Regions from separate parts of the Rossellomorea sp. YZS02 genome, predicted to be linked through region 2. Evidence: riboswitches for the same ligand, from Rfam matches in the RefSeq annotation. Region 2 holds a riboswitch; each other region holds the start of a gene.
The links. A riboswitch is a leader RNA that binds a small molecule or an ion and turns the genes downstream of it on or off. The one in region 2 is predicted to bind cobalamin.
Positions count from the first base shown of each region.

Region 1: another riboswitch for cobalamin. It lies ahead of SLH55_RS13405 (ABC transporter substrate-binding protein); the one in region 2 lies ahead of metE (5-methyltetrahydropteroyltriglutamate--homocysteine S-methyltransferase).
Region 3: another riboswitch for cobalamin. It lies ahead of SLH55_RS14730 (acyl-CoA thioesterase); the one in region 2 lies ahead of metE (5-methyltetrahydropteroyltriglutamate--homocysteine S-methyltransferase).
Region 4: another riboswitch for cobalamin. It lies ahead of SLH55_RS19805 (ribonucleoside-diphosphate reductase subunit alpha); the one in region 2 lies ahead of metE (5-methyltetrahydropteroyltriglutamate--homocysteine S-methyltransferase).

Region 1 covers NZ_JAXBLY010000012.1:134,626-140,400, reverse strand. Annotated here, with positions in the region: gene SLH55_RS13420 (C45 family peptidase) at 1-605, shown strand, start outside; gene SLH55_RS13415 (hypothetical protein) at 887-1,042, opposite strand; gene msrA (peptide-methionine (S)-S-oxide reductase MsrA) at 1,098-1,631, opposite strand; cobalamin riboswitch at 1,840-2,040, shown strand; gene SLH55_RS13405 (ABC transporter substrate-binding protein) at 2,177-3,142, shown strand; gene SLH55_RS13400 (FecCD family ABC transporter permease) at 3,105-4,163, shown strand; gene SLH55_RS13395 (adenosylcobinamide amidohydrolase) at 4,160-5,620, shown strand; gene SLH55_RS13390 (bifunctional adenosylcobinamide kinase/adenosylcobinamide-phosphate guanylyltransferase) at 5,656-5,775, shown strand, end outside.
Region 2 covers NZ_JAXBLY010000019.1:71,930-77,704, forward strand. Annotated here, with positions in the region: gene SLH55_RS17685 (biotin transporter BioY) at 1-532, opposite strand, end outside; gene metE (5-methyltetrahydropteroyltriglutamate--homocysteine S-methyltransferase) at 865-3,138, opposite strand; cobalamin riboswitch at 3,296-3,481, opposite strand; SAM riboswitch class I at 3,556-3,663, opposite strand; gene thiC (phosphomethylpyrimidine synthase ThiC) at 3,935-5,689, opposite strand.
Region 3 covers NZ_JAXBLY010000014.1:68,411-74,185, reverse strand. Annotated here, with positions in the region: gene tcuA (FAD-dependent tricarballylate dehydrogenase TcuA) at 1-343, shown strand, start outside; gene SLH55_RS14735 (DASS family sodium-coupled anion symporter) at 420-1,781, shown strand; gene SLH55_RS14730 (acyl-CoA thioesterase) at 1,838-2,311, opposite strand; cobalamin riboswitch at 2,466-2,655, opposite strand; gene SLH55_RS14725 (zinc ribbon domain-containing protein) at 2,737-2,991, shown strand; gene SLH55_RS14720 (AraC family transcriptional regulator) at 3,024-3,956, shown strand; gene SLH55_RS14715 (DUF1761 domain-containing protein) at 3,970-4,338, shown strand; gene SLH55_RS14710 (flotillin family protein) at 4,959-5,775, shown strand, end outside.
Region 4 covers NZ_JAXBLY010000023.1:33,647-39,421, reverse strand. Annotated here, with positions in the region: gene SLH55_RS19815 (aldehyde dehydrogenase family protein) at 1-395, shown strand, start outside; gene SLH55_RS19810 (ribonucleotide-diphosphate reductase subunit beta) at 452-1,489, opposite strand; gene SLH55_RS19805 (ribonucleoside-diphosphate reductase subunit alpha) at 1,511-3,763, opposite strand; cobalamin riboswitch at 3,890-4,070, opposite strand; gene SLH55_RS19800 (VOC family protein) at 4,224-4,634, opposite strand; gene SLH55_RS19795 (SurA N-terminal domain-containing protein) at 5,153-5,775, shown strand, end outside.

The DNA of each region.
Region 1 (5,775 bases), on a different contig from region 2:
GATTGGCAGTTGGCTTTCACTTTGTAAATCGCTTAAAACCTGGAGAAGGCTTCATATGTACGACAATCGCCCGGATCATCCTTGATACCTGTAAAGATTCTGACGAGGCCATTGATGTTTTGCGCAAGCTCCCTCACCGCCATAGCTTTAACTACTCTTTGTATGATCGAAGTGGAAAGGCAGCTGTGGTGGAGGCGTCTCCAAGAGGCATTGGGGTTTATCATTCATCAACTCTTGGTTGTACCAATCATTTTCAAATGAATCATATGAAGAAGGATAATCGTCATTATTTAAAGGATTCTCTGAAAAGGCTGAGCGTACTGCAATCCGAACAAAAAGAGAGGTTGACCATGGAAAGGGCCCTAAATCTGTTTAATGATGGCGAGGGCCCTGTTTTCAAGAAGGCCTATGATTCTTGGGCTGGGACCATTCATACATGTGTATTTTATTGTGAAACGTTGCAATGCTTAATCGGATTCGGTGAAAGTGCAAAAGGAGTAAAGATAGACTTTCAGGACTGGATGGAGGGAGATGACATCCCCATTCGGACGATAACCGGACATTTCGACACTGACGTCCGATTCTTATTTATGGATGAGGAATAGGGACAAAGGGGAGGGAACCGAGCAAATCAAGGGATTAACGGCTTAACTAAGTGGAGGACTTCCTCGGTTCTTACTTTTAACGTTTACATCGCGGTATAAATTTATGTACAATTTGTATCATTCTTGAAAATTAGATGCCTTGGATGGTTTCGTGCTTGCATGTTCTTGGATGTAAAAGAATGTTCAATCAATCGCATCCCTCTCTACCCCTGGCTCGAATCCATCCTGCCCCATCAGGAAAAGAGGGGGAGGGCTCGAATATTAGCAGCCCTCACCATGCTTTATCTTCGTTCCGATGAATGATTATCCACCGTGTCCGAGTTGTTTACATTGGCTTCATCTTCATCGGGATAGGGATCGAAGAAATTAACGATCTTACCAGGTCCATCAAATCCGGTAACCTGTTCTAGATCACTTTTACTCTTTTCTTTATTCAAATGAAAAACTCCTTTCTACCCATTAGTTTGGTGAAAGGAGTTTATTTTCATGCCTTTAATTGTTTTTCCAATGATCTTCAATGAAATCATCTCGGCCTGACTTTTCGCGGTCCTGTTTATATTCATCAGGATTCTTTTTATAGTATTTTTGATGGTAATCCTCTGCAGGGTAAAAAGGTGATGCAGGAAGAATCTTAGTGACGATCGGTTTATTGAATCGGCCGCTGTCTTCTATTGCTTTCTTTGTCTTTTCCGCCGATAGCTTTTGTTGTTCATTGTGATAGAAAATAGCTGTACGGTACTGGTCACCGCGATCGTGGAACTGACCTCCGTCATCAGTAGGGTCAATTTGGGGCCAGTATAGTTCTAATAGCTGCTCGTAAGGAAAGAGGTCCGGATCAAAAGTGATTTGGACGACTTCATAATGTCCGGTGTTACCCCCTTTGATATCCTCATAAGAGGGGTCTTCCAGGTGCCCTCCAGCATATCCTGAAATCACGTCGATAATCCCGGGCAGCTCATCAAACGGCTTTACCATGCACCAAAAACATCCACCTGCAAAGGTGGCAATTTCTCTCTTAACATTCATACTAGCAAACCTCCTGTACCATATGTACTCCTCTAAAGCAGTAAAGTAATTGCTTGAACAGATTCTACCACGAATGGTTCATCGCCACAATGTATTAAACTTATGCACTTACATGAAAAAATGTAAATCTGCAAGTTTTCTGCAATTTTATGAAATTTCATTTCCCATCCGTCATAATTTGTGTATAATTCTTTTGAACGGAACAATTACATATGGTAAGAATTCAGGTGAAGCGGAAGGCATGTTTCTTCTTAGCTTCTTAATAGGGAAGTTGGTGTAATTCCAACGCGGTCCCGCCACTGTAAATGGTAGTTTGCTGAAAGTATGCCACTGTGCGAAGCGTGCATGGGAAGGTATCAGCAAACAATGACCATGAGCCAGGAGACCTGCCTGAGTTTTTTTCGCACCAAATCTACGCGGATAGAGAGGTGTAATGTGCATGGTTTATTGTTTTGAACCCTATATATGCATCTTACACAACATCTCTGGTCCACTAGAGATGTTTTTTTCTGTCTACAATCTACATTCACAGGGGGAATAAGGAAATGAAACACACATTTAAGGTAATACTCTCATTATTTTTGGCCGTTGGGTTCCTTTCAGCATGCGGAACCAATGATGGTGATCAATCAAAGAATAAAGAAAATGCAGAGGTAAGTGGGGATTCATCAGAATTTCCTTTGTCTTTAAATGACGCATTGAATCATAAAGTTACACTGGAGGAACAACCTAAGCATATCGTTTCACTAATTCCAAGTAATACGGAAATTTTATTCGAACTTGGATTAAACAGGGAAATCGTCGGTGTTTCAGATTTTGATAACTATCCGAAAGAAGCCGCGGATAAAGAGAAGATCGGTGGAATGGAATTTAACGTCGAGAAAATTGTCAGCTTAGAACCCGATCTGGTCCTTGCCCATGAATCCACTGCCAAATCAGCGGAAGAAGGGTTGAATCAGTTGAAAGATGCTGGGATCAATGTATTCATCGTAGAGGATGCAAAAAGTTTTGAAGAAGTGTACACCACCATCAATGATATTGGTGTTCTTGTAGGGAAAAAAGACAAGGCAGCTTCTATTGTGTCTGACATGAAATCAGATTTGGAAGAGATTGAGAAAAAGGCAAATGAAGTATCAAATAAGAAGCGTGTGTATGTGGAAGTTTCTCCTTCACCGGACATTTATTCAACAGGAAAGAACACGTTCATCAATCAAATGCTTTCAATGGTCAATGCTGATAATGTCATGAGCGAACAAGAAGGATGGGTGAAGGTAAATCAGGAATCTGTCATTTCTTCGAATCCTGACGTGATCATCACAACGTATGGTTATTATAGCGAAAACCCGAAAGAACAAGTAATGAAGAGAGATGGATGGAAAGATGTCAATGCCGTGAAGAATGGGCATGTTTACGATGTTCATTCAGATTTAGTCACACGTACGGGTCCAAGATTGGTTGAAGGAGTAGAGGAAATTGCAAAGTCGATCTATCCAGAGGTATTTGCAAAATAGAATAGGGGTTACATACGGATTGGCTGGCCTATTTTTATTAGCGGCGGTTCTTGCAGCCATTTCAATCGGGACCATATCGATCCCGCCATTGGATATCGTTACAATCATCGGTTCTAAGTGGTTTGGCTTTGATTTACCTGAGACGGTCGATCCCATGTATTCGAACATCGTGTATACCATCAGGTTACCAAGAGTACTGTTAGCTTTACTGGTGGGGAGCTCTTTAGCCGTTGCCGGAGCTTCTTTCCAAGGATTATTGCGTAACCCGCTGGCCGATCCATATACATTGGGTGTCTCATCAGGGGCATCTGTCGGTGCAGTCATCACTTTATTTTTTCATTGGAGTATTCCGTTCATTGGGAAGTTTACGCTTCCCTTTTTCAGCATTATTTGCTCCATCATCACTGTATTTCTAGTACTATGGTTCGCACAAAAAGTCGAGAGGACCATGAAGGTTGAAACCATCATCTTGACAGGGATCATCTTCAGCTCGTTTTTAGGATCTTTGATTTCCCTGATGATCGCACTCACAGGCGAAGAATTGAGGCAAATCATCGGCTGGCTTCTTGGGAGCGTTTCTATGAGAGGGTGGGATTATATCACTATCATCTTTCCTTTCTTCCTTATAGGGACAATAGTACTCATCCTGAACGGCAAAGAGTTGAATGGAATGAGCTTCGGTGAAGAACAAGCCCGCCATATAGGCATATCCGTACATCAGAGAAAGCTTATCATTCTCATTGCCGGGAGTATCTTAACGGGATCAGCCGTCGCTGTCTCTGGAACAATCGGGTTCGTCGGTCTTGTCATCCCTCATTTTCTAAGAAGAATCGTCGGACATGATCATAAGCATCTTCTTCCCCTTTCCATCATCACAGGAGGAGGATTTCTCGTTCTCGCTGATTTACTCTCAAGAACCATCATCGCCCCGACTGAACTTCCAATTGGAGTGATTACGGCTTTGATCGGTGCTCCGATGTTCGCTTATATTCTCTTAAAGAAAAGGGGTTCTTCATCATGATCGCTGTTAACAGCGTCTCAGTGGGATATAACAATCATAAAATCGTTGATGACATGAATTTTCATGTGAATCAAGGAGAGTTTTTTGGCATTCTCGGGCCAAATGGCAGTGGGAAGACGACGCTATTAAAGGCACTTACCGGTCTTCTTCCGTTAATGGCTGGGACGATTGAATTGAAAGGAAGGCCGCTTACACAATATTCTTCGAAGGAATTAGCTAAGCATGTAGCTGTTCTGCCTCAAATATCGACTGAAACTTTTTCTTATGAAGTGAAAGAGACGGTCATGCTTGGTCGATATGCTCATCAGAAAGGTTTTATAAAAGGGGCAACGGAGAGGGATCGTGAAGTGGTTGACAAAGTGATGGACCAAACGGGTATTTCTTCTTTTCAAGACCGCTTCCTCCATGAACTGTCCGGTGGGGAACGTCAACGTGTGTTTCTTGCTCAGGCACTCGCGCAAGAACCCCAGATCCTTTTGCTTGATGAACCCACTAATCATCTGGATCTGTCCTACCAAAAATCGTTATTGGATTTAATCAAAGCACAGACAATCGAAGAAAAATTAACGGTCATATCCATTTTTCATGATTTGAATTTAGCAAGCCTTTACTGTGATCGCTTACTTCTATTAGATCGTGGAAGAACAAAACTCCTTCATCATCCGGAAGAGGTTTTGAAAGAAGAGCATATAGAAGAGGTATATCATACAAAGGTTCAAAAGCAAGCTCATCCTCTGGTGGCCAAGCCGCAGATGGTGATCGTTCCAGAGGGGAATGAAAGTGAGAATTTCATCCTGGATGAAAGGTACCTGACCTTAAGTGAAGAATGTATCCATTTCTCTGCTCCATATCCGTTGAAATGTATGTCCTCTGGAATCATTGGGGCAGGAATCGGGTGGTACAGCCACTTTATCAATCGAAGAGTACCAGGGGATTATGATTGTTCGGATTATCAGGGAGATATGAGAAAGTACCTTGTTCAAAAGGACTTGGACCCAACCTTAACCGTTGGGATGATGACGGCTCTCGATTTGACCAATATGGTGTATGATCGTTTTGAAACCGAAGGAAAATCGGTTTTCGTCGTGGTGACTGCAGGCGTTGGAAATGCCATGGACGTATCGACAAGTTACCAATATGATATGGAAACAAAGCCCGGTACGATTAATACTTGGGTATTCATCAATGGGAATTTATCAGACGAAGCGTATATTGAAGCACTCGTCACATCCACTGAAGCAAAGGTGAGAGCTTTGCATGATATGAATATACGGGACAGGAGAACAGGGAATCTGGCGACGGGCACACCTACAGACAGCATTCTGATTGCCTCCAGTCAAAAAGGCGACCACGAGCCCTTTGCTGGACCGATTACTTCAATAGGGAAATTGATCGGGAGGGGAGTCTATGAAGTAACCAAGAAAGCTATCGCTCGTTATTTGGAGAAAAAGGAATAGGGGATGTGGTCCTATTATAGAAAAGAGGCAGTACTGTGGGTAAATTGATATTTATAACCGGTGGTGTGAGAAGCGGTAAAAGCTCTTATGCTGAAGGACTTGCAGCAGGATTAAGGAAAGGGAAGGAAGAATTGGTTTATCTGGCGTGTGGGGTC
Region 2 (5,775 bases):
ATTTTGCCTGAACCAAACGCTTTCTTACCGTAATACCTATCCAGCTTGCCAGGAACGCTTTGATCAGACCGACTACGATAAACGGATAAACTCCCGCTGCCATCGCCTGATTCCAGCCCAGGTCCGCTACAAATTTCAGTTGAATGGTCCCCAGGATCAATGTAATGATCATCCCAACCGTATTGGCGATCATCGCCATCGGAATGGTGAACTTCGTTTTTTCAAGAATATAACCTGTAAAGAAAGCCGCTACGATAAAGCCAAAAATATAGCCGCCGGTCGGACCGACAAGCACTTGCGCACCCCCGCTGAACCCTGCGAACACGGGTACCCCGACAGCACCTAGTGCCGCATAACAAATCAGCGACAATGCCCCATATCTGCTTCCAAGGATCGTAGCCGTGATTCCGACTGCCAGTGTTTGCCCGCTGATGGGAACGAGTGGCAATGGTATTTCAATCTGTGCGAAGATCCCCGTCATCGCTGCAAAGATCGCACAGTGGATGATCATCCTCAGTTTTTCTCCATTCATGTGTGAATCCCCCTTGTGTATGTAAACTCTATATAAGTATAAGTTAACACATATCACGTGTATTGGGGAAGAAAATTTTCATCTGTTGAGTAGACCCAAGGTTCTCTATTACTGGGGAGCATATATATTACATACCTTCTCACTTGCCATAAGCTTCACCTCAGATTTTAAAGATATTCTCCCCTTCTCCAACTCATCTTCTCTCTTATCACTGATCATATATAGGCAAGTATGCTGAGGGTATCGCTCATTGTATACCTGTATAATTCTCCCGATGGCTACGTAGGACATTTGTTGCTCCTTTCATGATGTTCATTCTATGACGCATGTTCTTACTCATTCTTCACGAGAAGTTCTGAACGGACATGCTTCGCTGATTCCACCATCACTTTTAGGGATGAAATGGTTTCAGCAATTCCCCTGGTTTTCAAACCACAATCAGGATTAATCCAAAACTGTGTAGGATTCAACACTTTTAAAGAACGCTTAATATGCTTGATGATTTCCTCACTCTCAGGTATCCGGGGACTGTGAATATCATACACACCCAAGCCTATCCCTTTGTCGTATATGCTTTCCTCAAAAATGTTGATCAGTTGACCATGACTCCTCGACGTCTCGATTGAGATGACATCTGCATCAAGTTCACTGATGGCTTCCATGATATCTTCAAAATCGGCATAACACATATGGGTATGAATTTGCGTTTCATCCCGAACTGACGAAGTGGCTAACTTAAATGAATGAACAGCAGCTTGTAAATAGTCATCCCACCGTTCCTTCTTCAATGGTAATCCCTCTCTGAGAGCGGGTTCATCAACCTGGATCATCCGAATTCCCTGTTCTTCAAGTGATTCAATTTCTTTGCAGAGAGAGCAGGCAATCTGGTTAGCTACTGTGTTGCGTGATAGATCCTCCCTCACGAATGACCAGTTCAGAATGGTGATCGGCCCTGTTAACATCCCTTTAACCGGCTTTTTGGTTAGCGACTGGGCATATACCGTCTCATCCACTGTCATCGGTTGTATAAATTTCACATCTCTATATATGATTGGCGGCTTCACACATCGCGATCCATAGGACTGGACCCATCCGAATCTTGTGAACTGAAAGCCCTCCAATTTTCCGCCGAAAAATTCGACCATATCCGTCCGTTCAAACTCACCGTGTACCAACACATCCAATCCGACTTCTTCCTGGATGGTGATCCACCGTTTTATTTCTCCACGAATGAATTCCCGATATGCGTCGTCACCAATCTCACCCTTACGCCACTTCAATCTCTGTCTCCTTACCTCACTGGTCTGAGGAAAGCTCCCGATTGTAGTAGTGGGAAGAAGGGGGAGCTCGGATTGTACCTTTCGGCGAATGGAATAGGGGGACAACCTCCTGACAGTCAATCGGTTTTCTTCATATGCTTCTCTGCTGCTACCGACTGATTCATGCCGGGCAGCGATGGATTTCACACTTCCATCCAACTCCTTCTGTAAGATCCCCGTTTCTTTCCCGATCGCTTTCGCAAGAATGACCACCTCCTTCAATTTCTCATCAGCAAAAGACAAGCGTTCTCTAAGGGTTTGATCCAAAGCATCTTCCCTCCGCACGGTCACCGGTACGTGAAGCAAGCTGGAGGATGGTTGAATGATTAATTGGTCCTTCGATACTAGATCAGTCAATGAAGATACAAATGAATGGGCGTCAACAAGATTCCTTCTCCAAATATTCCTGCCGTCCACCACCCCGGCAGCGAGTATCTTATCTGCAGGGAACCCGTTCCTTCTGATGGCATCCAAATTCTCTCCCCGATCATGAATAAAATCCATTCCTATCCCGTCCACAGGTATGGCCATCACCTCTTGATAATGCTCCAATCGATCGAAATAGGTTTGAAGAATAACCTTCACATGGGGAGCAGATTGCTTTAATACCCCATAGACCTCTTTAAAGCGTTCCACCTCCTGTCTGGAGATGGAGGTACATAAGATCGGCTCGTCCATTTGCACCCATTCTACTCCCTCCTCCTGTAATTCCTTTAAGACTCTGGCGTATAGAGGGACCAATTTTTCCACAAGTGCGTTTCCATCCCCATCATCATACCCTTTAGACAATTTCACAAATGTGAATGGCCCAATGATCACAGGCTTCCCCTTGATACCAAGCTTTTCTTTCGCTTCTCGGTAAAAAGCCAGCGGTCGATTTTCCACCAGCTTAGGTTCCGAGCCGGAAAATTCCGGGACGATATAATGATAGTTGGTATTAAACCATTTCGTCATTTCCGATGCTGGGGAATCCTTCGTCCCCCTTGCAATATCAAAATACGTATCGAGAGGTACTTTCCCACCTTGATAGTCAAATCTTTCCGGAACGACTCCAAACATCACGGCAGTATCCAGTACATGATCATAAAGCGAGAAGTCCCCAAGGGGAATCAAATCCACTCCCTGATCCCTCTGTTTCTTCACATGCGCGAGACGTATAACTTCCATTTGTTTTTGGAACGTCTCTTCGTCCACCTTATTGGACCAATATTTCTCCAATACCTTTTTCCATTCACGATTTTCCCCTATTCTCGGATACCCTAAATTCGAACTCATGACCTTACTCAAATAACACACTCCCCATCTTTTCAGAATTGTGATTATAGCCCCAACAAAAAAATCTCTCTTTCAAAAGAAAGAGAGATTCATACGCATACTTAACTAGAGTCGAGACCAATCGGTATTCTCAACACGCATTCCTCACCCCTCTCTATATCCCCGTAGAGCATAAGTGCATACAACAGGCAGGTCTCCTGACTCAGGATCGTCGCTTCTTACCCCTTCCCATTTCGGATGAAATAGTGGTTAAATGATAAGTTGCTCCCCTATACAGTGGCGGGACCGCGCCGGATTTTCACCGGTCTTCCCTCTTAGCTGAGTAAAACTCAGCACCTATTGCATTTGTCTATTCAATTGTCCTTTTACCAGATAACGAAAAGCCCTCTCCATCAATGAAAGAGAGGGCTTCATATTTAGTGGAATCCCCTCTTATTTTCCAAAGCCAAGGCTTTGCAGGAATTAGCACCTTTTCAATAAAAATTGAACGGTTGCCGGGTTTCACAGGGCCAGTCCCTCCACCTCTCTACATAAGAGTTTTATGCTTATATTTTTACTATTCGGAAATTAGTACTTATCGTAGCACGGGAACAATTGACTGTCAAAAGAAAATTTCATCCTTTTTCAATCTCCTTAATAGTACGTACTTTCTGCATAATGGCACTTGATGCAATTCCGTGAGGCGGGAGTTTCATAAAAGACATGTTTGCACCTGGCCTGGATGCCCTTCACTTCTTTCTCAAGGTCCATGATCCTTTGGTGCAGAATCAGCATTTCTTTCTGCAACAAAAGTATATGAGAACCTTGATTACCGGTAGAGGTTGGATCCATTTTCAACAAACTCCTTCGCCTTTTCTTTCAACCCTTTGTCCCTCTCAAACTGTGACTCTACAGTACTGCCCTTCATCCCCCTGATATCATGTGAGATTCTCATAGAACAAAACTTGGGTCCGCACATGGAACAGAAGTGGGCGGTCTTTGCCCCTTCGGCAGGGAGGGTTTCATCATGATACTCCCTTGCCCGTTCAGGATCCAGGGAGAGATTGAATTGATCATTCCATCTAAACTCGAATCGTGCTTTGGAAAGGGCGTTGTCCCTTATGCGTGCACCTGGATGCCCCTTCGCTAAATCAGCTGCATGGGCGGCAATCTTGTATGCAATGACGCCTTCCCGGACATCGTCTTTATTCGGAAGCCCGAGATGTTCCTTTGGTGTTACATAACAGAGCATCGCCGTCCCGAACCAGCCGATCATCGCAGCCCCAATGGCAGAAGTGATATGATCGTATCCTGGTGCAATATCTGTCGTTAATGGTCCCAATGTATAGAAAGGGGCTTCATGACAGATTTCCATTTGCTTATCCACGTTTTCTTTAATCATATGCATCGGGACATGACCAGGCCCTTCAATCATCACCTGGACATCATGCCTCCAAGCGATTTTCGTTAACTCGCCCAGTGTTTCAAGCTCAGCAAATTGGGCTTCGTCATTGGCATCTGCGATCGACCCCGGTCTTAATCCATCCCCTAGTGAAATCGAAATATCATAAGCCTCTGCAATTTCACAAATTTCTTCAAAATGGGTATAAAGAAAGTTCTCCTTATGATGGGCCAGACACCACTGTGCCATGATCGAACCTCCCCGTGACACGATACCTGTGGTACGATCAACGGTTAAATGAATATATCTCAACAATACCCCGGAATGGATGGTAAAGTAATCAACACCCTGCTCTGCCTGCTCGATCAGCGTATCCCGGTACACCTCCCACGTAAGATCTTCTGCTATCCCGTTTACCTTTTCCAGAGCTTGATAGATCGGTACAGTACCTACAGGGACGGGAGAGTTCCGAATCACCCACTCACGTGTAGTATGAATGTCTTTCCCTGTCGATAAGTCCATGATGGTATCTGCGCCCCACCTGGTTGCCCATGTCATTTTCTCCACTTCTTCTTCAATCGAGGATGATACAGCAGAATTGCCGATATTCGCATTGATCTTCACATGGAAGTGTCGGCCGATGATCATGGGCTCACATTCAGGATGATTGATATTAGAAGGTATGATTGCCCTTCCGCTTGCCACCTCATCTCTTACAAAAGCCGGATCCACATTTTCCCGGATTGAGATGAACTCCATTTCTGGTGTAATGATTCCTTTCTTTGCGTAGTGCATTTGAGTGATGTTACCACCCTTTTTTGCCCGTAAAGGATTTCGGTTTGCATGAGGGAACCATTTCAGCCCGGCACCGGGGTCTTTACTTCTATAACCGTTATCTTCCGGAACGACTTCACGTCCTTCGTAGACTTCCACGTCTCCTCGTTCCATAATCCATTTCTTCCGCACCGAAGGCAATCCTTTATTGATATCCACACGATATTGTGGATCTGTATACGGCCCACTCGTATCGTAAACACAAACAGGAGCATTCTCTTCTTCCCCAAAGGCTGCCTTCGTCTTACTCTGTTCAATTTCTCTCATCGGAACGTTTATGTCCGGCCGTGATCCTCTGACGTACACTTTTTTACTGTTTGTAAATTGAGATTTTAACTCGATTGCCATCTACCTTCTCCTCCTTGTGATTGGGTCCGGAAGGTTACCTCGTCAGGCAGTTCACTTATCCTTAAGTGAAAATGAAGACACAAAAA
Region 3 (5,775 bases), on a different contig from region 2:
TCCTACGGAAAAAGACGGCAAGAAAACAGCAGGGCTTACACCAGAAAAGACGAACTGGGCATTGAGGATCGAAAAGGGGCCATTCTATGCATTTCCGGTTACGTGCGGTATTACGTTTTCATTTGGGGGACTCCGGGTCAATCCTTCAGGTGAGGTGTTAAAAAAAGATGATCAACCACTATCCGGCCTGTTCGCTGCTGGAGAAATGGTCGGCGGCATTTTTTATCACAATTATCCTGGAGGGTCGGGATTGATGTCCGGGGCTGTATATGGGAAAACAGCCGGTTCTTCAGCTGCCCGGTATGCCCTCTGCAATAAACAGGATTCAACGATCATTCACTGACAGTTATTGAAGAAAAGGAAAAGTCACCCCATCGCCGGTGGCTTTTTCCTTTGATTGAAAGATGGGAGTAATCGTCATGAAAAAACAACTGTTACTGGTTATCACGTTTCTATTATATGCCTTTTTCTTTCTACCATTTTTTGAGTGGGATGAAACATGGAAGGCTATCGCTGCACTCAGCATCATACAAATCCTGTGGATCGGCAAAATATTTCCTCTTGCGTTCAGTTCGCTGCTGCTTATATTGCTGATATCGTTTCATTTTTTCAGTTATGAACAGACTTTGAGTTATTTTAGTTCGGGTATTGTTTGGCTCTTGTTTTCCACATTCATTATCTCAACTGCATTCATCAAAACCGGTCTGGCTAGCAGGGTATCGCTCTATATGTTAAAGCTGTCTGGAGGGTCGGGGAAAGCGTTGATTTTCATTTCGTTTCTGCTCATGACTGTCCTGTCTGTCCTGATACCGTCGAATGTAGGGAAGGGCAGCCTGTTATCATCGGTACTCGACAGCCTGATGAAAAGTCTGCGGAAAATAGCGGATGTCCATTATCTGGGCAAGTCACTATTTATAGGGGTTGCCTATCTGGCTGCCATTTCAGGATCGTTTGTCGCGACTGGGGCCAGTTCCACTATCTACGCTTTCGGAATCCTTAGCGACGTTTCGGGCGATCTGAATTATATAAGATGGTTTCTGATTTTTGGAATACCGGTGCTGCTTTTTATCGTGATATTGTGGGGGATATTCTTAATGATCTTTCCCCCTGAGAAGATTGACCGAAAGCTGTTATTGGCATTGATCGAAAAAAGAATCAGTGAGCTTGGGCCGGTCGGCATCAATGAAAAGAAAATCATGTGTATCATCGGGGGAACGTTGATCCTGTGGATTGCACAGCCTCTACATGGATATTCCATTCCTCAAGTTGGCCTTCTGGGCGCATGTATGACCGTCATTCCTTTTGCAGGAGTATGGAAGTGGGAAGAAGCGCGGGAATCGATTGATTGGGATCTGATGCTCTTTTTTGCCTCCACTCTGATGGTATCGGGGATGCTGGTCGAGACAGGGACGATTGAATGGATGGCAGAAGGGTTGAATTCTATACTTACTGGCCACCAATCCTGGGTGATCATCCTGCTCCTCATCTTATGTACGAGTATTATTCGGATCGTATTCGTCAATATCCTGGGGTTTTTGACCATCATGCTCCCTCTCAGCATCACGATCGGGCACACAATCCCGGGTTTATCACCCATGCAAATTGCCATGCCGGTGTTCCTGGCATGCGTCCCGGGATTTTTCCTCGTCACCCAGTCCCCGGTTCATCTGATCAGCTACTCGTACGGTTATTTTACCGACAAGGATTTAATGCGGGCGGGAATTTGGTCATCCACAGCATGGATCGCCGTCATCATCTGCTCGGTGTTCTTTTACTGGTAAGACAATATTTAGTGTTAAAAAAGGGTATGAACAGCGTGCTGTCCATACCCAAAAACTTATTTTATCAATGCCCGGTTCTTCCGATGTTCCTTCCTCAGAACAGCTGAGTTGAACAATCTCTTCTCCTCTTCTGTTTCCGGGATCACTTTCGGCACCGGTTTCGGCTTACCGTTTTCATCCACCGCAACCATGGTAAGGAATGATTCCGTCGTCAAGGTTTTGATACCTGTCAATAGATTCGAAGAGAAAACTTTTACGTACACCTCCATTGAAGTCCTTCCCGTGGAAGTTACAATCGACTCGAGGCTGAGTGCGTCTCCGACAGTTGCGGATGACAGAAAATCGACCGAATCGATCGAAGCCGTGACTACCACAGAGCTCGAATGCTTCATCGCTGACAGCGCAGCAATTTCATCGATAAATGCCAATACCTTTCCCCCGAAGATTGTTTGCATATGATTGGTATCCGGTGGCAGTACCAATCTGGTTTGTACGGTTCGTGAACGCTCAACAGAATAAGCTTGTTCCATTCTTGTCATCTCCCTGATTGTATAATGGCGAAACAAAAAAACATCTTCCTTTGTGAAAAGAAGATGCAGTTACTCCAAACGAGCGTCCGGGATCCCTTGGTTCCCTGTATGACGTTTCATATGCGCAACACCCTCCTATCTCCCGTAGGAACTTTCGTGTTCTTCTCAGCTTGGCAGGTCTCCTGGCTCAGCGTCTCCGATTCCATATTCCTTCCCATTTCGATGCGAAACAGTGGATCCATATGGAATCTCAGCCTTACAGTGGCGGGACCGCGTTGGATTTTCACCAACTTCCCTTTAAAGAAAATGAACATATCATTTTCACCAATGAGCAATGATTAAATTGTGAACGGTTTTATTTTATCATAGACTTTCATAGAATGAGCACCCTCTATGGTAAAATGAAGAAAAGGGGATGGGATATTGTGAAGAAATTCAATAAATGTCAAAGTTGTGCCATGCCGCTGAAGAAGGCAGAAGATCGGGGGACGGAAAAAAATTCAGAGGAAAGTGTCATGTATTGTAAGCACTGTTACCAGCAAGGAGAATTCACTCAAAAGGATATTACGATGGACGAAATGAAGCTTTTTGTGAAAAACAAATGCATTGAAATGGGGGTCCCGGCATTTTTATCAGGTATGTTTGTGAGGAATATCCACAAGCTTGAACGATGGAAATAGGGAGATTCATTGAATGCATGTGAGGAATCGAAATGACATATAGTGATCAACAGACGCAGATTCATAGAGTAATTCAATACATAGATCAACATCTTACAGAAGACTTATCTTTAGAGCATCTCGCCAAAGTCTCTACCTATTCACCTTATCACTTCCAACGATTGTTTAAAGGGTTCATAGGTGAGACCCCTGCAGGTTATGTGAAAAGGATTCGATTGGAAAATGCCGCACATATGCTGATTTATGAGCCAAGGGTTCCTGTGACTGAAGTTGCCTTGAAATGTGGATTTTCTTCTTTATCTTATTTCACCTATTCGTTCAATACCTATTTCAACACCAATCCGAAAAGCTGGAGGGAAGGTGCTTATTTAGAACGATTTCCAAGGGAATATATTAATAGCAAGAAATCTAAACTTTCCAGCACAAATCCGAAAGCATCCCGGGATAGAGAGACTTATAATGAGTTTAAATGGCTGGACCTTTCCAAAGTGAAAGTCGCACATTTACCAGGATGCTCCACTGTCAACCGATACCATACAGGATCCTACGTCAAAGGGATTCCTGCAGTGTGGCGGGATCTTTATCATTGGGGGAATGCAAGGGATCTATTGGAGGACAGCCCGTTGTTATTCGGTGTACCTAAGAGTAACCCGTACATCACCCCTGCTGAAAAAAACAGGTATGAATGCCGGTTGGGCGTTAAGGGGCGCAGTATCCCCGGGGAGGACACCAATCATTTCTCCGGAGGGAAGCATGTGATATATGAGTTTCCTGAGCCAGTCGATTATGAGGAAAGGGGCATGCTGATTGAATGTTACTCGGAGCTTTATAGTTATTGGCTGCCACAAAGCGGCTTTAGGTATTTGGGGAATCCGGTTGAACTTGTTGAGGTAAAGGGTATACCAGGGTCGCTTGAGATAAGATGTGGTATAAAGGCGATCGCACTGGCCATTGAACCGAATTAATGGAGGAATAGGGATGACAGCAGATTTGAATATGTTCGCGTTTTTAGCGGGGGCCGTGTTGTATATGATATACGGCGGGATTTTTTATTCAATCCTTCTTGGGAAGAAAGATCAGGATGGAGCAGGCCCGGTGAAATATGTGGTGGCTGTCCTGGTGGCATTCATTAGTTCTGCCCTGGTAGGAGTTCTCGTTCAAGGGACGGAATCCAGTGGTTTAGCTTCAGGAGCGTTGGTAGGAGGAATCGTTGGGATATTGGTTTCCATTGTTTATTTAAAAAATGCACTTTTTGGACTCATGACCAAAAGGATGTTCCTGATTGCCATTGGTGATCATCTCATCATTTTTACTTTGCTTGGTGCATTACATGGCTGGTTTTTATAGGATGAAAGCTTGAACTTTTACAGGTTCAGGCTTTTTTATATAAGCTGTTTTCGCAAAGTTTATATACAAACTAAGATTTGCGAATGCTCTGTCATTCAGGGTGTGGTGCAGGAGGGTGAAGGGAACAGTCCCTCTTTCCACGGACGTTCGGCCGAGCCTCCTCAGCAAAAACCGCTTCCGGGGTCTCGGCACGCCCGTTTTCCGTAGGAGTCTACGCAGTTCCCTTCACCCTCTAGAGTAGTAAGTGGTTGACAGAGCAAAATGGTTTGTGTCCATCAGTTTAAAAAAAGTAAAGGACTTTAAAATAAAATCAATCACAGCAAAGAGTGAAAAAGCAGTGGCATAAGAAGTCTCCACATTTCCTATGTGATAGTCAAACTTTTCGTCAGTTGATTGGAGCGGAAAGCGAGCACCTGTAGCGGAAATCAACCGCCACTCGCTACATCCAAAAGCAACAAGGTATATGAAAACAGCCTTTATATAAAAATAGGAGAATAGCCTAATTTTTTGAAACTTTTTCATTCTGGCATCCGTATATAGTAGTGTAGCTAGCACTTTTATTTAAAAATTAAATCAGACAGCATGCTGGTTTAAACAAAATGTCGAGAGGGGTTGTCAGAATGCTAGGATCATTGAGTGTTATTGGATTTTTCGTTTTCTTGATTCCTGTACTGGTCATTGCGGCAATTGTAGGGATCGCATATTATTTCTGGATGAGGTTTCGTTATCGTACCGCAAGATCCAATCAGGCATTGATCATTACCGGACCAAAACTGGGGGATCCTGAAAAGGAATCGAATATTTTCACCGACCAGGAAGGCCGTTCCATGAAAATCATCCGTGGTGGAGGATACAGATTAAGACGTTTCCAAACAAGCACGCCTGTTAACCTTACATCTTTCCAATTGAAGCTTTCCACTCCACGAGTGTATACAAACGGAGGAGTTCCGATTGTCGCCGATGCAGTGGCCATGGTGAAAGTGGCCGACACCCTGAACGGGATCGCCAACTATGCCGAGCAGTTCCTCGGGAAGGATCAAAAGGAAATTGAAGATGAAATCATCGAAGTATTGGGTAGTAATCTTCGTGCCATCCTTTCAAAAATGACCGTTGAAGACATTAACAGCAACCGTGAAAAATTCAACGCCGATGTATCGGAAATCGCCCAGAAACAGCTTGATCTGATGGGCTTTAAAATCACGTCACTCGGATTGACGGACATACGGGATGCCGATGAAGAAAACGGATATTTGAAAAACCTTGGTCGTCCTCGTATCGCAGAGGTGCGTAAGCAAGCGGAAATCGCAGAAGCGAACACAGAGCGTGAAACACGCATTCACCGTGCACAGACCGACCAGGAAGCGAAAGAAGAAGAGTACAAGCGTCAAATTACGATTGCTCAATCGAAGAAAGAAAAAGACATCAAAGATGCTGCAT
Region 4 (5,775 bases), on a different contig from region 2:
AGAACTTATTACACCCGACGGTTCTGACACACGTCACGAACTCCATGCCAATCGCAAAGAATGAAATATTCGGACCGGTGGCTGCCATCATCTCGTTCGAAGACGATGATGAAGCCGTTCGTTTAGCCAATGAACATCCATATGGATTAAGTGGTGCAGTCCACTCTTCCTCCATTGAGAGAGCAACGAATTTGGCACATCAAGTGGAGACAGGGATGATCCATATTAATGATGAACCTGTTAATGACGAACCGCATATGCCATTTGGTGGTGAAAAAAATTCAGGCTTGGGACGATTTAACGGAGAATGGGCACTCGAAGAATTCACGACGGTGAAATGGGTAGCCGTTCAACATAAAAGAAGGGATTATGGCCCTTTTATTGAAAAAAGATAACAAAAAGCGAGTCTGGTTGACTCGCTTTTTGTTTTTGACCGGTTTGACTTCCTTGCTCACAGTTCATCGAATCCATTTGCATCAGACGTTTTCGTATATTGTCTTGATTTTTGTTCAAAGAAATCGGTCTTCCCTCTATCCACTTCCTGATACGCTATGATCCATTTAAGAGGATTGGTCCTGTAACCCTCGAAAGGTTCGTCAAAACCTAACTGTTTCGCTCTTTTATTCGCCATGAATTTTATATAGTCCTCCAGGTCGCTCAGTAAGAGACCCTCCATATTGGAACCAATGATTCCCCTCCCCCACTCTATTTCAAGGAGGGCAGCCTGTTTAAATGCTTCCTTTCCGAAGGTACGAAGCTCCTCCGTTTGATAAGACGGATTTTCATTCAAGACCTCTTTATATATCTTCTCAAATAATCCGACATGGAGCTGTTCATCCCGATTAATGTAATTGATCATCGTACTGGTTGCCACCATCTTCTGATTTCTGGCCAGATTGTAAAAAAAGGCAAAGCCCGAATAGAAAAATAACCCTTCCAGGATGACATCAAATATGATCGATTTTAATAAATTTTCAACCGTTGGTGATTCTACAAACCCTTTGTAGCCATTTGTAATGAATTCATTCCTTTTTATTAAGATAGGATCTTTCTTCCAGAAATCAAACACTTCATCCTGCTTGCTCTTTGACACGATGCTCGATAAAACATAACTGTAAGAATGATTATGCACAACCTCTTGCTGTGCCAGGATGATCATCAGGGCATTAAGGCTTGAATCCGTTAAATAATCTGCCACTTTACCTGCATAGTCGGTTTGGACGCTGTCAAGAAGAGCGAGCAATCCTATTATTTTCAAAAATGACTCCTGCTCTCTTATTGAGAGAGTCGGAAATTGCTTGATATCCTTGGACATGTTAATTTCAAAAGGAGTCCAGAAATTCCCAAGCATCCTCTTATATTTCGGATAGGCCCATGAAAATCGAACATCATCCCAATTCAAGATATTTGAGCTTTCACCGTTAATGATTCCTGTAGATTTATTAGGTGCCTCTGAATCAATCAGGACCCTTTGTTTCAATTCATTCATCTTATACTCTACCTCCCTGGTCTAGCTATGACAGCTTTCGCATTCTTCAAAATCGGATACCGACGTTGACCTGACATAATAAGTTGTCTTCAATCCGGAATTCCAGGCATCCAGATGCAGCTCCAATAAATCTTTCGCTTTAATGTCATTTCTCACATACAGATTAAACGAAATCCCCTGGTCGATATGCCGCTGCCTTTTCACATTCTGTTTTACACTCCAATGTTGATCGACATGATAAGCAGTTTTGTAATACCAGGTTGTTTTCGGTGATAGATCAGGAGCGGTGACGGGAATCTTATAATCTTTCTTTTCTTCGGAATACTCCAGCCTGAAGATCGGATCAATGCTCGCAGTGGATCCCGCAATGATTGATGTTGAGGAATTGGGAGCAACAGCCATCAGATATCCGTTACGAATTCCTTTTGCAGAAACCTTATCCTTCAATTCAGCCCATCTCATACTGGAATATCCGCGTTTCTCAAAATATTCTCCTGAGGACCATTCAGATCCTTCAAAGTATGGGTATACGCCCTTCTCGTCCGCCAGTTCGCAGCTGGCTTTTATTGTGTGATAAGCAATCTCTTCATAAAGAGAATCGCAATAGTCCACCGCCTGACTGCTTTCCCACTTCACTCCCTTTAGAGCAAGAAGGTGATGCCATCCGAATGTTCCCAACCCGATTCCCCTATACCGTTGATTGGTCATTTGAGCCTGCAGGACGGGAAGGTCATTCAAATCAATTACATTATCCAGCATCCTTACTCCTATTGATACAACCCTCTTCAACTCATCATCCATAATGGTTTTAGCTAAAGAGATGGAAGCAAGATTGCAGACGACATAATCACCAGGAGACTTATAGGTTACAATTTTTCCATCTTTAATTACTTCTTCTTCTATAACGGTTGGACTCATATTCTGAGCAATTTCCGTACATAAATTACTGCAATAGATCATTCCTTTATGGGAATTTGCATTCAGGCGGTTAACGGTATCACGGTAAAACATATAAGGTGTCCCCGTTTCGAGCTGGGATATCATGATCCGCTTAAAAATGTCAATGGCCGGAACCACTTCTCTGGAAAGCAGCGGATGATCTACACAATCCCAGTACCTCTCCCGAAATGATCCCTTGCCTTTCCTTTCATCATAGAAATCTTCCAGTGAATATCCCATGACTGTTTTCACTTCATGAGGATCGAATAAATACCAATCTTTCCTCTCCTCCACTTGTTCCATAAATAAGTCCGGAATTGAGACTCCTGTGAAAAGGTCATGTGTCCGCTGTCTTTCGTCCCCATTGTTCAAACGTGTATCAAGGAAAGGAAAGATGTCTTTATGCCATACGTCTAAATATACGGCAATCGCCCCCTGGCGCTGTCCTAATTGATCGACGGAAACCGCCGTATTATTCAGTTGCTTCATCCAGGGGATGACACCTGAGCTCACCCCTTTAAAGCCTTTGATATCACTTCCTCTGCTCCGGACCTTTCCTAAATAAATTCCTAATCCCCCGCCATTTTTACTCAATGTGGAAACATCTGTATTGCTGTCATAAATACTTCTTAAGTCATCTTCCACAGTATCTATGAAACAGCTGGATAACTGGCCATGACTCTTCCCTGCATTCGCAAATGTAGGGGTTGCCACCGTCATATACAAGTTGGAAAGCGCCCAATAGGCTTCTTCAATCAAGGAGATTCTCTTTTCTTTCGCTTCGTTCCTGAACAGGGTCATGCTTATGATCATAAATCGCTCTTGTGGCAACTCCAGAATGGCGCCTTCATGGGACTTTGTTAAATATCTCTCGGCCAATGTAACAATTCCTATGTATGTGTGGAGATGATCCCTGGTCGAATCCAGCTTGGAGCCCAAGTAGTCCAATTCTTCTTTGCTATAACAATCAAGCAAGGCAGGTGTATATAATTGTGAAGAAGTTAAATCTTTGACCACTTGATAAAAGGAGCCGTACGGATTCTCTTCTGACGTCCCCCTTGATAAGGCCGTCCTCTGATATAAATCCTTTATGTACAGTGATGCGGCGACATATGTCCAATCCGGTTCATGTGCGGAGATACGTTCAACTGCTGTCAGGATCATAAAATGATAGAGTCCTTCTTTATTCATGTCCTGTTGTTCAGCATAGAGCCAAATCTTTTCATTGTATTCGGTGAAATAAAGATCCGGAAACCGACTGTGCAGACTTTTTAGAATCTCTTCTACCTCTTTTAGCCGTTCATTTACTGTGATTGACACAATGATTCCTCCCATTTTGAATAGTGGGGAAGGAGTAAAAAAAGCCCATCCTTCTAAAAGGATGGGCTTTATATAGACGGAGATATAAATAGACTTTAGCCTATTACAATCCTCGCTTTATCCTCCCAATTCCCGAAGAAGATAACACGTGATAAATAAGGCAGGTCTCCTGGCTAGCGCTTCATTCTACTCTAAGGCCTTCCCATCTTATCGACAGTGGCAGTTCCTTATTTCGTCGGCACATACAGTTGCGGGGACAGCTCCGGTTTCACACCGGATTCCCTTTTAAGTCTCAACAGACACCCTATTCACAGGTTATAATCAATATATAGTTAATTAATTTCAAAAGAACACAAAATGTTGTGTTCTTCATCATCATATACGATTTATTTTAGAAATACAAGCAAATCTATTAAACTTTTACAAGTATCGCTCTTCTTCTATTTAGAGTCAAGCATCAAGATGGTTTCTTCTTTTACACATTAAAGGCTTCTTTAAACTGTGGACTTAATTCACTCCACACATCAAATAGATTGCCATCAGGGTCCGCGAATACGAAATTAAGTCCACTGTGGCCCCTGTCCTCGATCTTCCCCGTCTCCACTTCCTGATCAAGCAAATACTCTCTCAAGTTGTTTAAATCACTTATACCATCCACTTCAAACGTTAAGGAAAATCGCTTATTTCGGCGCTTATCTAAAAAATTGCTGCTTTCTCCTTCTATCGAGCTCACCAAAAAAATGCTTTGATGAGCAAGATCTAATATAGCTTTATCTTCGTCCATATAGTTCAGCTCGGCGCCTAACTTTTCCTGATACCATGTACTCGCCATTTGGACATCACTTACCGGGATGTAAATCGTCCCCACTCTTATCAGTTGCTTCATCTTCTCTCTCCTTTTTATCGTTATACTGTTACCAATTCAACAAAAGGAAGAAAATCCCTCCCCATTGGAATATGCCTATAATTATTATTTTCGTTGAAAAGGGCAGAAGAAGATTGAATACTCTCTTCAAATGGACACTGTTCAGTCCTCATCTCCTTTTATGTTGGTTGAGCTCATCCCCCCCTCTCTCTATAATTCAAATAGAAGGTTGTTTGACAGTATTCTTTGGTCCCCAATATTTTTTTCAGGTTGTTTAAATGGAGTATTCTCGATTTAAGCAGCCTCTTTTTTTAATGTAATAATCATTTGAAATTCATATCCTATTTGGAGGTGATTTCTTCTTTGTAATCGTATACATACAGGTGAATACAAGGAGGAGCACCAGTTTACCTGTGTGTCATCCTCATTACAATCAATACTTTTTAGCCTAAATACTTTCTTTTTAAGGCTTTTTCATTTAAAATGCGCATTAAGTGATTTTTTTGGAAATCACACCTTAGTTCTGAAAGGAGTCTACTATGAAGAAACTATTAACGACTTTACTATTAGCATTATTAACAATTGGACTAGCCGCTTGCGGTTCGGATGAGGAGAGCCAAAAAGCTGACGATAAACCGAAAACAGAAGCCTCTGACAAAAAGGCACAAGAAGAGCAAGCGAAGAGGATGGAAGAAATGCAAAAGAAAATGGATGAACAAAAGGTAGAGAAAGATAAGGTCGTTGCCATTGTCAACGATGAAAAAATTAAAGGCGAAGACTTCAACAACGTGTTGACTCAATCACAGATGCAGTACCAACAAATGGGTCAGGATCCAACGAGTAAGGATGCAGTTAAGAAGATCAAAGATCAAACCATCGATAGCCTGGTAGGACAAACCCTTCTTATGCAACAAGCAGATGAAAAGGGCTATAAGGCATCTGAGGATGAAATCAATAAACAGCTAGAAGAAGTGAAAAAGCAATACAAAGATGAAAAGCAATTCGAAGAAGCCATGAAGAAAGCCGGATTTACGATGGGCGAGCTAAAAACCCAAATTGCTGAAAATATTAAATATACGAACTACGTTGATAAAGAAATCAAGGTAGACGAAGTAACCGAAGATGAAATGAAGAAGTTTTATGATCAATATGCCAGCCAACA